2 regions of the Caproicibacterium amylolyticum genome follow, and region 1 is predicted to be linked to the other one. Evidence: a T-box and tRNA genes for the amino acid it is inferred to sense, from the RefSeq annotation. Region 1 holds a T-box; the other holds one or more tRNA genes.
The links. A T-box is a leader RNA that pairs with one kind of tRNA and senses whether it is charged. The one in region 1 lies ahead of pheS (phenylalanine--tRNA ligase subunit alpha), so its partner is inferred to be a tRNA-Phe.
Positions count from the first base shown of each region.

Region 2: it encodes a tRNA-Phe, which carries the amino acid that the T-box ahead of pheS (phenylalanine--tRNA ligase subunit alpha) is inferred to sense. The anticodon was not compared.

Region 1 is NZ_CP060696.1:1,713,067-1,717,477, reverse strand. Features, by position in the region: gene pheT (phenylalanine--tRNA ligase subunit beta) at 1-997, opposite strand, end outside; gene pheS (phenylalanine--tRNA ligase subunit alpha) at 1,048-2,067, opposite strand; T-box leader at 2,119-2,341, opposite strand; gene H6X83_RS08180 (DUF6106 family protein) at 2,533-3,063, shown strand; gene acpS (holo-ACP synthase) at 3,063-3,428, shown strand; gene H6X83_RS08170 (NAD(P)H-hydrate dehydratase) at 3,430-4,275, shown strand.
Region 2 is NZ_CP060696.1:1,381,614-1,386,024, forward strand. Features, by position in the region: gene H6X83_RS06625 (YerC/YecD family TrpR-related protein) at 1-129, shown strand, start outside; gene H6X83_RS06630 (class I SAM-dependent DNA methyltransferase) at 126-872, shown strand; gene hslO (Hsp33 family molecular chaperone HslO) at 916-1,818, shown strand; tRNA gene H6X83_RS06640 (tRNA-Val) at 1,903-1,979, shown strand; tRNA gene H6X83_RS06645 (tRNA-Asp) at 1,985-2,061, shown strand; tRNA gene H6X83_RS06650 (tRNA-Phe) at 2,066-2,141, shown strand; tRNA gene H6X83_RS06655 (tRNA-Gly) at 2,146-2,221, shown strand; tRNA gene H6X83_RS06660 (tRNA-Cys) at 2,227-2,301, shown strand; gene H6X83_RS06665 (DNA-deoxyinosine glycosylase) at 2,365-2,898, shown strand; gene H6X83_RS06670 (N-acetylmuramoyl-L-alanine amidase) at 3,070-3,801, shown strand; gene radA (DNA repair protein RadA) at 3,869-4,411, shown strand, end outside.

The DNA.
Region 1 (4,411 bases):
CGCCCATAACGCCGGCAATGGCAATTGGCTTTTTGCTGTCGGCAATTACCAGCTGCTTTTCGGTCAGCTTGCGTTCTACACCATCCAGTGTGGTGATGGTTTCGCCAGCCTTTGCACGACGGATACGGATGGTACCGTCTTCTACGCTGCGCAGGTCAAAGGCATGCATCGGCTGCCCGTATTCCAGCATAACGTAATTTGTAATATCAACGATATTATTGATAGGACGTACACCCATCGCACGCAGGCGCTCACGCATCCACAGCGGGGAGGGCTTCACACGCACATTTTTCACAATGCGGTTTGTGTAAATCGGGCAAAGTTCCGGCGCTTCGATTTTTACATCCAGCAGACCGGAGCAATTGCCTGCACCGCCTTTTACGATCGGGGTATGCAGTTTCAGCGGCAGGTTAAAGGTTGCGGCCGCCTCACGCGCAAGACCGATTACCGAGAAGCAGTCCGGACGGTTGGAAGTGATTTCAAATTCAACGGTTGTGTCGTTAAAGCCGAGCGCTTCGTGGATATCCATGCCAAGCTGCAGTTTGCAGCCGTCTTCCACAGTCAAGATCATGATGCCGTCCTCAATGGCAGAGGGGAAGTCATGTGTTGTCAGACCGAGTTCGGTAATGCCGCAGAGCATGCCATTGCTTTCCACACCGCGCAGTTTGCCCCTTTTGATTTTTTTGCCGCCGGGCAGCGTGCTGCCGTGCAGCGCGACTGGTACAAAGTCGCCGACGTGCAGATTCTGCGCACCGGTGACAATCTGCAGCGGTTCTTCCGCTTCGTTGACGGTTGTCTTGGTAATCCACAAGTGGTCACTGTCGGGGTGATGCTCCAAAGAAAGCACTTTGCCGACAACTACTTTGGAGATTTCTTCACCCTCGGTGCTCCAGCTTTCCACTTTGCAGCCGCTCAGGGTAATTGCCTCAGTGAACTGGCGCAGGGGCATTTCGGGCAGGTCTACAAATTCTTTTAACCAACGTTTTGAAAGGTTCATTTTATGATTAATCCCACACTTTCCAGTAATAATTCAATAAAAGCAATTATTTAGAACTGCTCCAGAAAACGAACATCATTTTCGTAGTAAAGGCGCATATCGTCCACATTGAACTGGCGTTGTGCAATGCGCTCCAGACCAATGCCGAAGGCAAATCCGGAGTATTCCTCCGGGTCAATGCCGCAGTTGGAAAGCACCTTGGGGTGTACCATGCCGCAGCCGAGAATTTCAATCCAGCCCTCACCTTTGCAGATGCGGCAGCCTTCGCCGTGACAGTTAAAGCACTGCATATCAACTTCAGCGCTCGGCTCGGTAAAGGGGAAGTGATGCGGGCGGAACCGCACGACGCTGTCCTCGCCGTACAGACGTTTAATGAAAGTTTCCAGTGTGCCTTTCAGGTCGGCAAAGGTAATGTTTTTGTCCACAACTAAGCCCTCAATCTGATGGAACAGCGGGGAGTGGGTGGCATCCACTGCGTCACTGCGGTATACACGGCCGGGTGCGATAATGCGAATCGGCGGCTTTTGTTTTTCCATGGTGCGAACCTGCACCGGGCTGGTTTGGGAACGCAGCAGGATGTTGTCAGTAATATAAAACGTATCTTGATCGTCGCGGGCGGGGTGGTCTTTTGGAATATTCAGTGCTTCAAAGTTGTAGTAATCATATTCCACTTCCGGTCCCTCTGCAATGCTGAAGCCCATGCCAAGGAAGATTTCCTCAAGGTTTGAAAGCGTGACGGACAGCGGATGGCGGTGGCCAACCGCCTGCTTTTTGCCGGGCATGGTAACGTCAATCGCTTCCGCACGAAGGCGGTGTTCCAGTTCCAGCTTTTTCAGCTCTTCCGTACGGGTCGAAATAGCTTTTTCAATGTTGGAACGCACCTCGTTTGCCAGCTTGCCGATAACAGGACGTTCTTCATTTGAAAGGTCCTTCATCTGCTTTAAAATGGAGGTCAGTGTGCCTTTTTTGCCCAGATAACGTACACGCAGTTCTTCCAGCAGCTTCTGCGTGTCGGCGGCGTGCAGGTCCTGCAGCGCCTTTTGGTCGATTGACTGCAGTTCATCTTTTATCATTTGCGGTTTTCATCCTTTCTTTGCAAATCAAAAAGCCTCCGCCCCACAAAAAGGGGCGAAGGCTATGACTTCGCGGTACCACCCTATATTATACTCTGACAGCCGCTAACGGGGCCAACCGTCCCCGCCTACTTTCTGCTTAAACAGTTGGTTCAGCGGGGCCACTCAAAAGGGAACTTCACAGCTCGGTACAGGCAGGTGTGCTTTCAGCCAATGACACACCTTCTCTGTGTCTGCGGTCGAGTGCTACTTCCTTTCTCACAGCGTTTTATTTATATGCATCGATTATTATAGCATGCATAAGCACAGATTGCAAGCCCCGCCGCATGAAAGCATAAAGCCGCGGCAAAGAGCAGTTTTCATAAAAAATGTTTGTGTTTACATGGATTTTGTTTGTAATTGTCTGCCGCCTATGATACAATAAAAAAAGACTGAATTTACGACATCGGAGGAAAACTGAAAATGGACATTTTCTGTGAACAGATTATTAAAAGAAAAATGGGCGCAAAGGACTTTGCTATTATGGCGGCAACTGTTGTCGGTGCATTGGCAATATTGACTTTGACCATGTTTATTAAAGAACTGTTTATGTTCTCACTGCTGATTTTGGTTGGCGTTTGCTTTGCTATCTATTATATTGTTACATCAATCGACTGGGAGTTTGAGTACAGTATTACAAACGGCGACTTCACCTGTGATAAAATCATTCATCGCCGTAAGCGCAAGCGCCAGTTTTCCATTGACCTGCATGATGTTGATGAAATTGGTACTTATGATGCGCAGAAACTGGCAGGCAAGCATTTTGACGCAACCTATCAGGTAGGTACAACTGCAAACGGCAGCAGCGGGGAATGGTACATGACCGGTCATTTTGACAAATACGGCACGATTTTGGTCGTGTTCAGCCCGGACGAGCGTGTGCAGACGGCTGTGAAAACATCACTGAAGCGCACTGTCAGCATGGCGGCTTTTCCGCGCGTGCCGCAGCACTGATGCTGGCGGTGGGAATCGACCTTTGTGAAATTGACCGTATTCAGCGGTCTATGAGAAATCCGCGTTTCTGCAGAGAAATTTTGGGTGAACAGGAGTTTGCCCAGCTGCAGGGGCGCGGATTTCCTGCACAAAGCGTCGCTGCTTCTTTTAGTGCCAAGGAAGCGTTTGCAAAGGCAATGGGCACTGGTCTGTGCGGCTTTTCCCTGCGGGAAGTGGAACTGCTTCGCCAGCGAAACGGCGCGCCTTATCTGCACCTGACTGGTCGGGCTGCGGCTTTAGCAGCAGGGTGGGAGTTTTCTGTCAGTATTTCCCACACTGGCAGTACCGCAGCTGCAGTTGTTGCGGGGGAGCGAAAGGAAGCATAGAATGGAACTGATTTCTTATGAAATGGCTGCTTCGGTAATCAAAAAGCGCCCAATCGACAGCAACAAGGGGACGTTTGGCCGCTTACTTTGCATTTGCGGAAGTTGTGGTATGGCGGGTGCAGCAGTACTGTGCGCGGGTGCAGCACTTCGGTGCGGTGCGGGGTTGGTGGATGCGGCGCTGCCAGCATGTATTTACCCGATTGTTTCCGCACATTTGTTGGAACCGATTTATACGGTATATGATGAAGATTTTTCGCCTGTGCTCTATTCTTTGAAAAAGGCGACTGCCTGCGTGATGGGCTGTGGCTTCTCAACTGCCCATCCGGGGTGGGTGCGGCAGGTGCTGCAGCAAATTCGTGTCCCCTTGGTTCTGGATGCGGATGGACTGAACTGTATTGTTAAAAATTGTGACGTTTTGGATCAGTTGACGGTTCCTGCAGTGCTGACACCGCATCCGGGAGAAATGGCACGGCTGCTGGGCTGTTCCGTTAATGAGGTGCAGGCAGACCGCCAAGGTGCGGCATCTGCTTTTGCACGAAAATATGATGTAGTGCTTGTTTTAAAAGGTGCGGGTACAGTCGTTGCATCTCCAGACGGCCGCATTATACAGAATCCAACCGGGAATCCGGGCATGGCGCGCGGCGGAAGCGGCGATTTGCTGGCAGGCATGATTGGCGCGTTCCTTGCACAGGGGGCAGAATCATTTACGGCGGCCTGCGCTGCAGTTTATCTGCATGGACTGGCGGGGGACAGGTGCGCGGCACATTTGTCGCAGCAGGCAATGCTTCCACATGATATGCTTGCGGAACTGCCACAAATTTTTTTGAAAATTGAAAAAGAGCTTTGATGTTTCAGCCGTTTTTGTTTTTCCAATCAAGCAGAAACGCCAAAAAGCACGGAATTGCATACACTGTTACCAGAAGCACAGATGTATAAAATCTGGTACTTCTGCCAATGCTATCTGCAGAAAACAAAATGCGGAG
Region 2 (4,411 bases), 330 kb from region 1:
CATGCGTCAACTGCAACGATTAGCCGCGTGAACCGTTCCTTGAACTATGGTTGTGATGGCTACAAACTTGTATTTGACAGGATGGATCCGGATTCTCCGGTTGCTACAGAGGAGAAAAAAAATTCATGAGCTATTCCACTTTCGCACAGTACTATGATGCGCTGACGCGAAACGTTGGTTATAAAGAGCGCGCAGATTACCTGTGCGCTCTTTTAAAGCATTATGGGCATGAACCCGGCATTACACTTGATTTAGCCTGTGGCACCGGTAGCCTGACACTGGAGCTGAAACAACGTGGCTTTGATATCTACGGAATAGACAGCAGTGCAGATATGCTGATGCAGGCACAGGAAAAAACAAGAGCTGCGGGGGAGAATATTTTATTTCTCTGTCAGCAGATGCAGTCTATTGACTTATATGGTACAGTAGATACAGTACTTTGTACGCTGGACAGCCTCAATCATTTACCAACAGAAAAAGATGTGCTGCAAACTTTTCAGCGGATATCGCTTTTCCTTGCCCCGGGAGGGCTGTTTATTTTTGATATGAATACGCCGTATAAACATCGGCGGGTACTTGGAAACCATATTTATATTTATGATACAGAAAATGTGTACTGCGTTTGGCAGAACCGCTACGAAAACGTTGGCTGTCGGGTTGGTATCACGTTGGATTTTTTTGAGCGCAAAGGTGAGGCTTACACACGAAAAAGTGAACAGTTTTTTGAACGTGCCTATGAAGAAGCCCACATAGTGGAACTCCTTGAAAAAGCAGGCCTGGAAAGGCTGAATGCATTTACAGAAATGACGTTTGAATCGCCGGAAGAACAAACCGAAAGAATTGTGTACGTTGCACGTAAACCCAAGCAGTAACTCATTATGCTGCAATCTAATTTGAAAAGGAATTTTAAATACTATGGACAGAATGATTCGTTGCATTACCAAAAGTGGTCACCTGATGGCCTGTGCGGTCGATTCAACCTACATGGTTGCTACGGCGCAGCAGATTCATGCAACCAGTCCGACCGCAACAGCGGCACTGGGAAGACTCCTTACAGGTACTTCCATGATGGGAGCTATGCTAAAGGACAAGGGCGCAACTCTGCAGATTAAGATCAATGGTGGCGGCCCACTGGGAAATGTTGTAGCGATTGCTGACGACAACGGAAACTGCCGGGGCTATGTTGACCATCCGGAGGCGGATTTGCCGATTCGTGCGGACGGTAAATTGGACGTTGGCGGTCTGGTCGGACATGACGGTATGGTAACCGTTATGCGTGAGGATAAGGAACACGCTCCTTACACAGGGCAGGTTAAACTGCTGTCCGGAGAAATTGCAGAGGATTTGGCAACTTATTATGCGGTCAGTGAACAGATTCCTACCGTTTGTGCGCTGGGTGTTTTAGAAAACAAAGAGAATACAGAGCAGCTTTTAGCGGGTGGCTTGTTTGTGCAGGCTCTGCCAGGAGTAACCCAGGAAGAATTGAATCTGCTCGAAAAAAATGCGTCACAAATTCCGGCTGTTACGGAAATGCTTTCTCAGGGACTTTCCATTGAAGATATGTGCAGCAAAATTCTAATAGGAATGCCATTCGAGAAGTTGGACGAATATCCGGTATCCTATGCATGCGACTGCTCTAAGGAGCGTGTGGAGCGTGCTTTCTCGTCTCTAAAGCCTGCAGAGATTCGCACGCTGGCGGATGATAAGAGCGGCTTTGCTGAGGCGCGGTGCAACTATTGTGGCCGGAAATATCGCTTTACATCGGCAGAATTGAATACACTTGCAGATGAAGTAGAAAAAAGTCAAAAAAACTTATAATTTTTTTAAAAAACCTATTGACATTCTTTTGCTGATGCTGTATTATAATATACGTCGCTGATAAACAACAGCACAGCAAAGTTTGGGAGCATAGCTCAGCTGGTTAGAGCACCTGCCTTACAAGCAGGGGGTCATAGGTTCGAGTCCTATTGTTCCCACCATCAGTGGCTCGGTAGTTCAGCTGGTTAGAACGCTAGCCTGTCACGCTAGAGGTCGACGGTTCGATCCCGTTCCGAGTCGCCACTTTGCCTCTGTAGCTCAGTCGGTAGAGCAGGGGACTGAAAATCCCCGTGTCGGTGGTTCGATTCCGCCCGGAGGCACCATTTTGCGAACGTAGCTCATCTGGTAGAGCGCCACCTTGCCAAGGTGGAGGTAGCGAGTTCGAGCCTCGTCGTTCGCTCCAATTTTGGCGTCATAGCCAAGCGGTAAGGCATGGGTCTGCAAAACCCTGATGCCCCAGTTCAAATCTGGGTGACGCCTCCATGTCACAACAAAGCAGAGGACTTTGTCCTCTGCTTTTTTATTTATATACAGGAGGAACGAAATTTGCCTTCGGAAAAAATTGTTCATCCATTGCAGCCGGTTTTTTCTGCTGATTCCCGTATTTTGATTTTAGGGACCATGCCTTCTCCCAAATCACGTGAGACTGGTTTCTATTATGGCCATCCACAGAATCGTTTCTGGCGCGTTTTAGCCGCCGTTTTGCAGCAGTCGGTTCCAAATTCAAAAGAAGAAAAAATTCACCTGCTGCTCCAAAACGACATCGCTTTATGGGATGTTCTGCATTCCTGCAGCATTAACGGTGCAGAGGACGCCAGTATTCAGGAACCAGAGGTAAATGACATTTTAGGGCTATTGAAGCGGACAAGCATTACGAAAATTTTCACAACCGGGCAAAAAGCATTTTCATTATATGAAAAAATGGTATTTCCGGTTGTAGGGATTCATGCGGTCTGCCTGCCATCTACCAGCCCCGCAAACTGCCGCTGCTCATTCACGCAACTTCTGCAGGCGTACAGCTGTATTGCAGAGGAACTTCAAATAATGGGCGATGATTTGGGCAAAGACAAAACCGTATAGACGTACAAATGGTACCGGCTAGCCCGCTTAATTGGGTGATGGCTGGTACTTTTCTTTTTTCCTTGGGCATATATATTTGCTGAGGTGAGCGGCATGAAAGTGGCTCGTACAAATATCTGGACTATTTTGACACTGATAGCTGCCTGCTTGGGTTTATTAGTGCTAATTTATATGTCCTGTTTTCACGCAGCACAGTCGGCAACTGTAACATCCGCAGTTAAGCCGCTGATTGTTTTGGACGCGGGGCATGGAGGTGAAGACGGCGGTGCGGTCGGATGTTCACCTGTTCCGGAAAAAGTAATCAACTTGGCGATTACGCAGAAAGTGGAAAAGAAACTTATGCAGGCTGGATGCAAAATTGTTATGACCAGAAATAATGATGTAATGCTGGGAGATAGCTCGCTTTCTACTCTGCGGGAACGAAAAGCTTCTGATATCCACAAACGCTTTGCAATTATACAGAGTAATCCAGGCTGTACTTTTATCAGTATCCATCAAAACCATTTTACAGACGGCGTTTACAGTGGCGCTCAGGTGTTTTATTCGAAGAACAATTCCAAGAGTGCAGCTTTGGCTGAGCAGATTCGACAGACAATCGTTTCGGATGTACAGCCGGAAAATACAAGAAAAAATAAAGCGGCTACCAACTCCATTTATCTGCTTGCACATGCGCAGGATCCCGCAGTTTTGGTTGAATGCGGATTCCTTTCGAATAATTCAGAAGCGAAGCTGTTGAACGACGAACAGTATCAGCAAAAAATGGCTGATGCGATTGCAAAGGGTATTTTGCAGTATTTGCAGGGAAAGGGCATTAAAACAGTGGCTTCCGGGAGCAGTCAGGACTTGTATTCTTCTGCATCCTCGGCTATAATAAGCAGTAAGAGCAGCACAAAGAAAGGCTGAATCTTGCTGAAAAAAGATTTAAGGACTGCCTTTTGGCAGCCCATTTTTTGATTGGAATGAGAAAATAATGGCGGGAAAAGTGAAGAGTGTATATGTGTGTTCCTCCTGCGGCTATGAGTCCGCGAAATGGTGTGGCAAGTGTCCTGACTGCGGCGCATGGAATACCATGACAGAGGAACTGCATGAGCCTGTCAGCGCGGCAAAACGAAACACAAGCAGCCTTTCAGCTGGTATGGCCAGAGTGCTGCCGATTCGTGAAATCAGCATGGCAGAGGAACCTCGATACAAAACAGGTGTTTCCGAGCTGGACCGTGTCTTAGGCGGCGGGATTGTAAAAGGTTCACTTATATTAATCAGCGGTGAGCCGGGCATTGGGAAGTCTACGATTTTACTGCAGATTTGTGCCTATTTGGGAAACACACTAAAAATTTTATATGTATCCGGAGAAGAGTCCAGTCGGCAGATCAAACTGCGCGCAAACCGTTTGCAGGTAGATTCAGAGAACCTGTATATTTTGACGGAAACAGACGTACAGCGTGTGATTGAACATGTGCGTGAAGAGAAACCAGATTTGTTGATGGTCGATTCCATTCAGACAATGAACTATACT